2 regions of the Nocardia sp. NBC_00881 genome follow, and region 1 is predicted to be linked to the other one. Evidence: riboswitches for the same ligand, from Rfam matches in the RefSeq annotation. Region 1 holds a riboswitch; the other holds the start of a gene.
The links. A riboswitch is a leader RNA that binds a small molecule or an ion and turns the genes downstream of it on or off. The one in region 1 is predicted to bind thiamine pyrophosphate.
Positions count from the first base shown of each region.

Region 2: linked by a shared signal. The riboswitch ahead of OH799_RS09080 (purine-cytosine permease family protein) and the one ahead of thiC (phosphomethylpyrimidine synthase ThiC) in region 1 are both predicted to bind thiamine pyrophosphate.

Region 1 is NZ_CP108798.1:5,229,911-5,234,144, reverse strand. It holds gene OH799_RS22250 (PP2C family serine/threonine-protein phosphatase) at 1-218, shown strand, start outside; gene thiC (phosphomethylpyrimidine synthase ThiC) at 262-1,965, opposite strand; TPP riboswitch at 1,956-2,078, opposite strand; gene OH799_RS22240 (TerD family protein) at 2,165-2,746, opposite strand; gene fahA (fumarylacetoacetase) at 2,948-4,126, opposite strand; gene OH799_RS22230 (homogentisate 1,2-dioxygenase) at 4,123-4,234, opposite strand, start outside.
Region 2 is NZ_CP108798.1:2,360,396-2,364,629, reverse strand. It holds gene OH799_RS09080 (purine-cytosine permease family protein) at 1-1,356, opposite strand, end outside; TPP riboswitch at 1,350-1,462, opposite strand; gene OH799_RS09075 (IS4 family transposase) at 1,878-3,170, shown strand; gene OH799_RS09070 (hypothetical protein) at 3,207-3,605, opposite strand; gene OH799_RS09065 (cytochrome P450) at 4,209-4,234, shown strand, end outside.

The sequences.
Region 1 (4,234 bases):
ATGGCATCGACTGGGTCGTTCTCGCTACCGATGGTGCGACCAACTCTATTGCGGCGCTGGGGATCTCATGGCACGACGTTGCTCGACTCGACAACATGGAACTCGAAAGTCTGCTGGCGCGATGCCGCCGGTGGGAGTCTTCTATCGACCCTGACGGGCAGTATCAGCCTCGGTCGAAACGGCACGACGACAAGACAGTCGCGGTGATTCGACTGTAAACCGATCCCGCCGCCCGCCGGTGTGGCGAGCGGCGGGTAGTCGTTACGAGACGACGGGCAGATAGACGGCGTTGCCGCTGTCGGCGAACTCGGCGGACTTCTCCGCCATGCCCGCCTCGAGTGCTTCGGCGTCGGTGAGGCCCTGGCGCGCGGCGTACTCGCGGACGTCCGCGGAGATGCGCATCGAGCAGAACTTCGGGCCGCACATCGAGCAGAAGTGTGCGGTCTTGGCGGGCTCGGCGGGCAGCGTCTCGTCGTGATAGTCGCGTGCGGTATCCGGGTCGAGGGACAGCGCGAACTGGTCGCGCCAGCGGAATTCGAAACGCGCCTTGGACAATTCGTTGTCCCGGTCCTGTGCGTGCGGATGCCCCTTGGCCAGATCGGCGGCGTGGGCGGCGATCTTGTAGGTGATCACGCCCACCTTCACGTCGTCGCGGTTGGGCAGGCCGAGGTGCTCCTTCGGCGTGACGTAGCAGAGCATGGCCGTGCCTGCCTGCGCGATGATCGCTGCGCCGATCGCCGAGGTGATGTGGTCGTAAGCGGGCGCGATGTCGGTGGCGAGCGGGCCGAGGGTGTAGAACGGCGCCTCCTCGCACAGCTCCTCTTCGAGCCGCACGTTCTCAACGATCTTGTGCATCGGCACGTGGCCCGGGCCCTCGATCATCACCTGCACGCCATGGGATTTCGCGATCTTCGTCAGTTCGCCCAGCGTGCGCAGCTCGGCGAACTGTGCTTCGTCATTGGCGTCCGCGATCGAGCCGGGACGCAGTCCGTCCCCGAGAGAAAACGTGACGTCGTAGCGCGCGAGGATCTCGCAGAGTTCCTCGAAGTGCGTGTACAGGAACGATTCCTGGTGATGGGCCAGGCACCACGCCGCCATGATCGACCCGCCGCGCGAGACGATGCCGGTGACCCGCTTGGCGGTCAGCGGCACGTAGCGCAGCAGCACGCCGGCGTGCACCGTCATGTAGTCGACGCCTTGCTCGCACTGCTCGATGACGGTGTCGCGGTAGATTTCCCAGGTGAGCGCGGTCGGATCACCGTTCACCTTCTCCAGCGCCTGATAGATCGGCACGGTGCCCACCGGGACCGGGGAGTTGCGCAGGATCCACTCGCGCGTCTCGTGGATGTTCTTGCCGGTGGACAGATCCATGATGGTGTCGGCCCCCCAGCGGGTGGCCCACACCATCTTCTCCACCTCTTCAGCGATCGAGGAGGAGACGGCCGAGTTGCCGATATTCGCGTTGATTTTGACCAGGAACTTCTTACCGATGATGGTCGGCTCGAGCTCAGGGTGCTTGTGGTTGGCCGGGATCACCGCGCGGCCCGCGGCCACCTCGTCGCGCACCAGCTCCGGCAAAACCCCTTCGCGCGCCGCGATGAACCGCATCTCGGGCGTGATGATGCCCTGCCGCGCCCAGGCGAGCTGAGTGCGCGTGCCACCGACGGGCCCGGAGGCGGCAGTCCGCGTAGCCACAGAGGGCACCGCGGACGCCGCATCGGGCTTGGTCCACGTATCTCGCAGCTTCGGCAGACCGGCTTCGAGGTCGATCGTCGCCGTGTCGTCGGTGTACGGGCCCGAGGTGTCGTAGACGTCGAAGTGCTCGCCGTTGGTCAGGTTGATCCGGCGCACCGGAATGCGCAAGTCGTCCACCTCGAGGTAGTGCTTGACGCTGCCCTCGATCGGACCGGTGGTGACGCTGTCGACGGTTGCGGAGCCACCATCGGACGCAGCGCTGGTCGCCATCTTTCCTCCCTACGCCGGCATTACCCGGTCAGGTTCATACGGTCGACGGCCCTGACGCCTGTTCGGCTAGCCGTCCTCTCAGCCCGCTGGTGCGAGCCCCCGTTGGCTTATGGAATTTCCCGCCCGACCATACCCGCTCGCGCCGGGCGATCGACACGAACCACTCCGGCGCGGTCGGCGGCGGGTTCGATCAGGTGCCTTATTGCATGGCAAACCGGAGCAGGGCTTGCTTGTCGCCCTGCTTGACCTTGCCCTTACGGTTCAGCACCTCCAGCTGCCAGGCGTTGCCGTTGCGGAAGGCGCGGGCGACGGCGTTGGCGTTGTCGTTGCCGAGCAGCGATGGCCAGATGTCGGCGACCTGCTGGGCGCTGCCGCCGGTCGCGTCGTACACCTTGAACGAAATGTTGTTCGCTTTTTCGAAGGAGCTGCCCTTCTTGAAGGCCACGGCGACGAAGACGATGGCATCGATGCCGCCCGGCACGTCCGCGAATGTGACGGTGACGGTCTCGTCGTCACCGGTGGCCGCACCGGTCTGCTCGTCGCCGGAGTGCAGAACCGAGCCGTTGCCCAGGGGGTCGAGGGAATCCAGTCCGGCGAACCGAACCGGCTCGCTGCCCTGCATGAGAATGGCGATCAAATCCAGGTCGACACCGCGCTTGCGGCGCGCCCAGCCGAGTGCTCCGCCGCTGGTACCCGCCGACGGATCCCAACTCACCCCGACATTCAGTTTGGTGATGCCGGCGAGATCCGCAGCGCCGTCTTCTTTTTTGAGCGTGATCATTGCCTCAGATTACCGGCGTTGTGAAACCGGCATGCGCCGCCGCGTTATCCCAGGTCACGCTCGCAGTCACGTTGTTGCGACGCCGGCACGGGTTGCGGGAACCCGGGATGACGAATCTCACGAGCGGGGCACGCGAGGTCAGTGCTCGAGCGGCCGATCGGGAAAGCCGAGGGCGACATCGATGTCGCTCGATCGGGGGCATCAGAGCTCATGGGCGGGCAGGATCCGGCCCCTTACCTCGCCCAATCCGATCCGGGCCGTGTGCCGGCCCGGAGCCGACGCGGTGATGGTCACCTCGTCCCCATCCTCGAGGAAGGTGCGCTTCTGGCCGTTCACCATGACCGGTTCCGCACCGCCCCAAGATAGTTCGATGAACGAGCCGCGCTGACTCGGATCCGGGCCGGAGATGGTGCCGGAGGCGTACAGGTCGCCGGTGCGGGTGGATGCGCCGTTCGCCGTGAGATGCGCCAGCATTTGTGCCGGCGACCAATACATCCGGGCGTAGGGTGGGTGCGAGACCGGCTGGCCGTTCCAGGCGACGGTGAGATCGATGTCGAGGCCCCACCTTTCTGTCTCCCGGAGATAGGGCAGCGGTTCGGGTGACTGTTCGGGCAGCGGTATTCGGGCAGCCTCCAGCGCGGCCAGCGGCGTGACCCAGGCCGAGATCGTGGTCGCGAACGACTTGCCGAGGAACGGTCCCAGCGGCTGATACTCCCACGCCTGGATATCCCGGGCCGACCAGTCGTTGATCAGCGTGACGCCGAACACCCGGTCACCGAACTCGCCGATGTCGACCGGCGCGCCGAGCTGGGAGCCGACGCCGATCAGAAAGCCCAGTTCCGCCTCGATATCCAACCGTCGGGAAGGGCCGAAATCCGAGGTTCCCGACTCGGTTTTGCGCTGGCCGCACGGACGAACCACCTCGGTGCCGGAAACCACCACGGTGCCGGCCCTGCCGTGGTAGCCGACCGGCATGTGGCGCCAGTTGGGCAGTAGCGGTTCGCTGTCCGGACGGAACAGGCGGCCCAGGTTGGTGGCGTGATCGACGCTCGCGTAGAAGTCCACATAGTCGCCGATGTGCACCGGTAGGCGCAGGTCCACGTCGGTCAGCGAATACACTGCGGCACTGTCGATCTCGTCGTCGACGAGCTGGCGTACCCGCTCGCGCACCTCGTTCCACCGCTCGGGACCCTGCGCGAGGAAGGCGTCGAGTCCGGACGAGGCGAAGATCGAATCATCCAGTGTTGCAGCGAGATCGATGACCTGGTCGCCGAGCCGCACGCCCACCCGGAAATCCTTTCCCTCCGGCGCGAACACGCCGTAGGGCAGGTTGTCCGGTCCGAACAAGGATTCCGCGGGTACCTCGACCTTGGTCCTCATGCGGGCCCCCGTCCGGACCAGGTCCAGGCGTAGGTCGGGTCCTCGCAGGCGAGCGCGCCCGCACCGAGTTCCAGCGGGCGGAAGGTGTCGACCATGACCGCCAGCTCG
Region 2 (4,234 bases), 2.9 Mb from region 1:
CCGTGGTACTGCGATCCGTCCGACCAGCCATGCCACCAGCACCGCGGCGAGGAATGACAGCAGTGACGCGCTCATCCACGCTTGCCCGGTGAAATGCAAGGCATCCTGAACCCGGACCCAGAAGTTGGTCCATACGCCCGCGTCGCCAGGGTTGACCAGCTGATATACCGAAAGACCCAGCAGCCAGGCGAAGACCATTCCCCAGCGTGAGGGCGCGTCCCGCTCGGTATTCCAGTCGCCTTTCGCACGCAGGAAGAAGTCGGCCATCAGCACACCGAGCAGCGGCACGAATACCGACCCGATCAGACCGAGGAAGCCGAAGTAGTTGGCCATATTCAAGCGCAGCGCGAGCAGCGTGATCAGGGTGCCGAGACCGATCGAGAGGACGCGGCGGTCGATTCGCGGCGCCAGGTTCTGGATCGAGACGGCGGTGGAGTAGACGTTCGCGAACGACTGATCGGCCTCGCGCACCACGAAGACGAAGAAGAACAGCGCGCCGAGGCTCACCTGGAGGAACGGGGCGTAGGGGCCGCCGTCGCCCGTCGCGAGCGCCAGCGCGCACAGCCCGAGGACGTAGGCGACGACCTGGGTGACCGCGTACGCCCCGCTGGCTGCCCCGAACGCCGAGCGGCTACTGCGGGCGTGGCGGGTGTAGTCGGCGGCGACCGGTACCCAGGAGATCGAGACGGCCAGGGCGGCGTCGGTCGCGATCCAGAAGAGATTCCAGTCCACCCCGAATGGGCCACCACCGCGCGGACCAGGATTGTTCCGCAGGTCGGGCAGGCCGACCCGGAAAAACTGGACGTAGAACCAGATCAGTGCGATGGCGACGCCGACCGTCACGAACCGGCGTAGCAGCCGGACCGACCCGAGCGGCCAGACCGTCAGGATGGTCGTGAGCATGCCCGCGGCCACCACGTAGAGCCAGTGTGGGCCGCCGTGGAACAGCTCTTCGGCCGCGTCGCCGATCACGATCAGCTCAAAGGTCCCCCAGCCGATCAGCTGCGCGATGTTGAGCACCGTCGGCAGGTAGCTGAGCTTCGCGCCGAACAGACCACGCAGCAGCATCATCGCGGGCTTGCCGGTCCGCGCACCGAGGACGGCCGCCGCGCCGAGCATCAACCCGCCCACCACGGTTCCGATGATCGTTGCGAGAATGCCCGCCGCGATCGAGATCTGCGCCGTGCCCTGCGTATTCGGCGCGAGCACCGTGTACGCACCGGAGAACGCGAAGAGGCTGACGCCGAGGTTGGCCCAGAACGCGCTCTGGTCCCAGAACGACAAAACCTTCGGTGCGGGCTCGTCGAGGGTCAGTGGGGCTTCGCGTCCAGCTTTGTCCAGGGTCGATGACGACATGGCGAAAAGCTCCCTACGCCGGCATTACCCGGACAGGTTCATGCGGTCGGCGACGCAGGATCCGCCCTCTCAGCCCGGCCGTGCCCGAGCTCCCGCGGTGGGGGTGATTCCGGCGAATCGTACACCGGCACCCCGTCCTGGCGACCGGGAACGCCAGTGCCGGCGCAGCGCAATGGCACCTCGGTGCAGGCCGGATCGTCCGGCGTGCGGCCGGATTTACTACCAAGGCATCTACGGCGCGCATCGACTTTGGGGCAATCGACCGGATCCCACAGGCCGAAACCAATTCTGACACTGCGTGATCTGTGGGAACTGCTTTTCGCATCGCCGCATGCGGGTGGACTAACCCCAAGGCCGCGCAGTTAACGTGTGAGTTGGTGTGTCAAGCGGGGTGGGGTGGTGAGCGGGGACAGCGGAACTGCTGGTAGAGAGGTGTTGTCCGCCAAGACAATCCGCTCGTCCGAGGAGTTCCGCTGTCAGTTCAGTGTGTCATTGATCGTTCCTCGCGGGTCGCGGAGGGTGTGTTCGCGCCGGGGCACCTTGGGGAACTGACCCGGATCGTGTCGTTCGATCTGGTCGACGCGGCGCTGGAAACAGCCGGTGCCGTGCGGTCGCGAGTGCGGCTGCTGCCGTCGCGGGTGGTGGTGTATCTGCTGCTGGCCGGAGCGTTGTTCTCCGATATCGGGTATCGGCAGGTATGGGCGCGGTTGTGTGCCGGGTTGCCCGGTGGATCGTTCGTGTGTCCGGGTTCCTCGGCCTTGTCACAGGCGTTGCGCCGTGTCGGGGTCAAACCGTTGGCCGCGTTGTTCGACCTGCTCGCCGGCTCCGCCGCTGGAGCGGTGCGGTGGCGGGGTCTGCTGGTGTGCGCGATCGATGGCACCAGCGTGTTTGTGCCCGACAGCCCGGGCAACGTGGCCGAGTTCGGGCGTCACGGTGGCGGTCACGCCCAGGCCGGGTACCCGATGCTGCGGTTGCTGGCGGTGGTGGCGTGTGGCACCCGCACCGTCGTCGATGTCGTGTTCGGTCCGTTGCGGATCGCGGAAACAGCCTATGCGCCACAACTTTTGGGGTGCCTGCGCCCGGGCATGTTGTTGCTGGCCGACCGGAACTTCGCGGTTACGGCGTTGATCGAGCAGATCACCGACACCGGAGCGGATCTGCTGATCCGCGCCAAACTCAACCGGCGCGTTCCCGCGATCGCGCGGTTGGGTGACAGATCGTGGCTGACCCGTACCGGTACGGCGACTGTGCGCGTAATCGACGCCGAGATCGCCGTCAGCTGCGCCGGCGGGCCACGCCGGGTCGAGCGGTACCGGCTGATCACCACCTTGACCGACGACAAGCGCTACCCGGCAGAGGAATTGGTGGATCTCTACCATCAACGATGGGAGATCGAAACCAGCTATTTCGAACTGAAATCGACCATCCTCGGTGGGCGGGTGCTGCGCGCCCGCACCCCGACCGGGGTCGCCCAAGAGGTCTACGCGTTGTTGATCACCTACCAGGCGCTGCGCACCGCCATCGCCGATACTGCGCTGGCCACACCGGGTTTCAGCCCCGACCGCGGCAGTTTCACCATCGCCGTGCACACCGCTCGCGATCAGCTCATCCAGGCCGCCGGAGTCCTCGCCACCACCACGATCAACCTGATCGGCACCATCGGCCGCGCGGTCCTGTCCAGCCCGCTGCCACCGCGACGCCAACGCTCCAGCCCCCGCATCGTCAAACGCGCCATCTCCAAACACCGCGCCAAGGGCGAGGTCGACCGCAACATCTACAAAACCCAGATCAGCGTCCATATCCTGCCCGGTTGACAACCAGGCAGAAACCCAAACTGCGCGGCCTTGGGACTAACCCAGCAGGAACGAGCCCGCGAACCAGGCCAGCAGCACCAGCACTGCGCCGAGCACCGCGCCGGGAAACAGTGCTCGTCCCTGCTTGGCCGCCATGCCCGACAGCACCGCGCCGACGCCGAATCCTATGATTCCGCCGCCGATCATCACCCACGCGCCCAGGCTGGTGTCGACATGGCAGGCCGGTTTGGAGTCGCACACACCGCCCGCCATCAAGAACCACGGCGCGATGACCGCCGACATCATGGCCAGCGCCGCGGGTAGGAACCACAGCAACGCACTGACGATCAGGTCCGTATTGCTCGGTGGCTCGACCGGGCGGGCGTCATTGCTCTCGCGCGTCGGATAGCCGGAAGGGGTTGCGCCTTGGGACACCTGGTTCAGGTAACCGTGCATCGTGTCTCGCTATCGCTTGTCGGTGGAGTCGGCCGGGCCGATGGATGTTATATACCAGCCGCGCGCACGGAATTCGTTGTGTCCCCGTCGATACGAGCGCCGAACCGCCCGCGCTCGCCCCCAGCATCATTACAGCCCGCCTTCCGGCCGTCACCATACCCTCGCGCGGCATCCACTGGGCGCCTGATGCGCTTCCCACAGGGAACCCGTGGTATCACCGATACGGGTGTCGGACCTCAACCCCGACACGGAAACATCCCCGCGGACATCCGAACTTCGGTTCACGATTTCACCTCGGCCGTGCAGGCGTCCCAGTCCATTACCTTCCCGGGAGTGCAGGTATTGCATAGGGAGCCGACGGTCGGCCCTGGCACGCGGCGTTCCGGAAAGCAGGCGCATCGGGCCAGGTCACCTGGGTCTACCGATGCCCGCGACCTACCTACCGGACCATCCTGTGTGTCGATCCGCCCGGTGGCCGGGTGACGCGGTGCGACGGTGCACCGAATGGACTGGATGACAGCGAGGTTTGGGCCGCGCGGTAGTCCGCGCCGTCGTCGCCTGGACAGCATTCGTCGAAATCGTTTCTGATGTGGGAGTCGAGTAGTGTCCCGAGAGTTTGTACCGCCCGC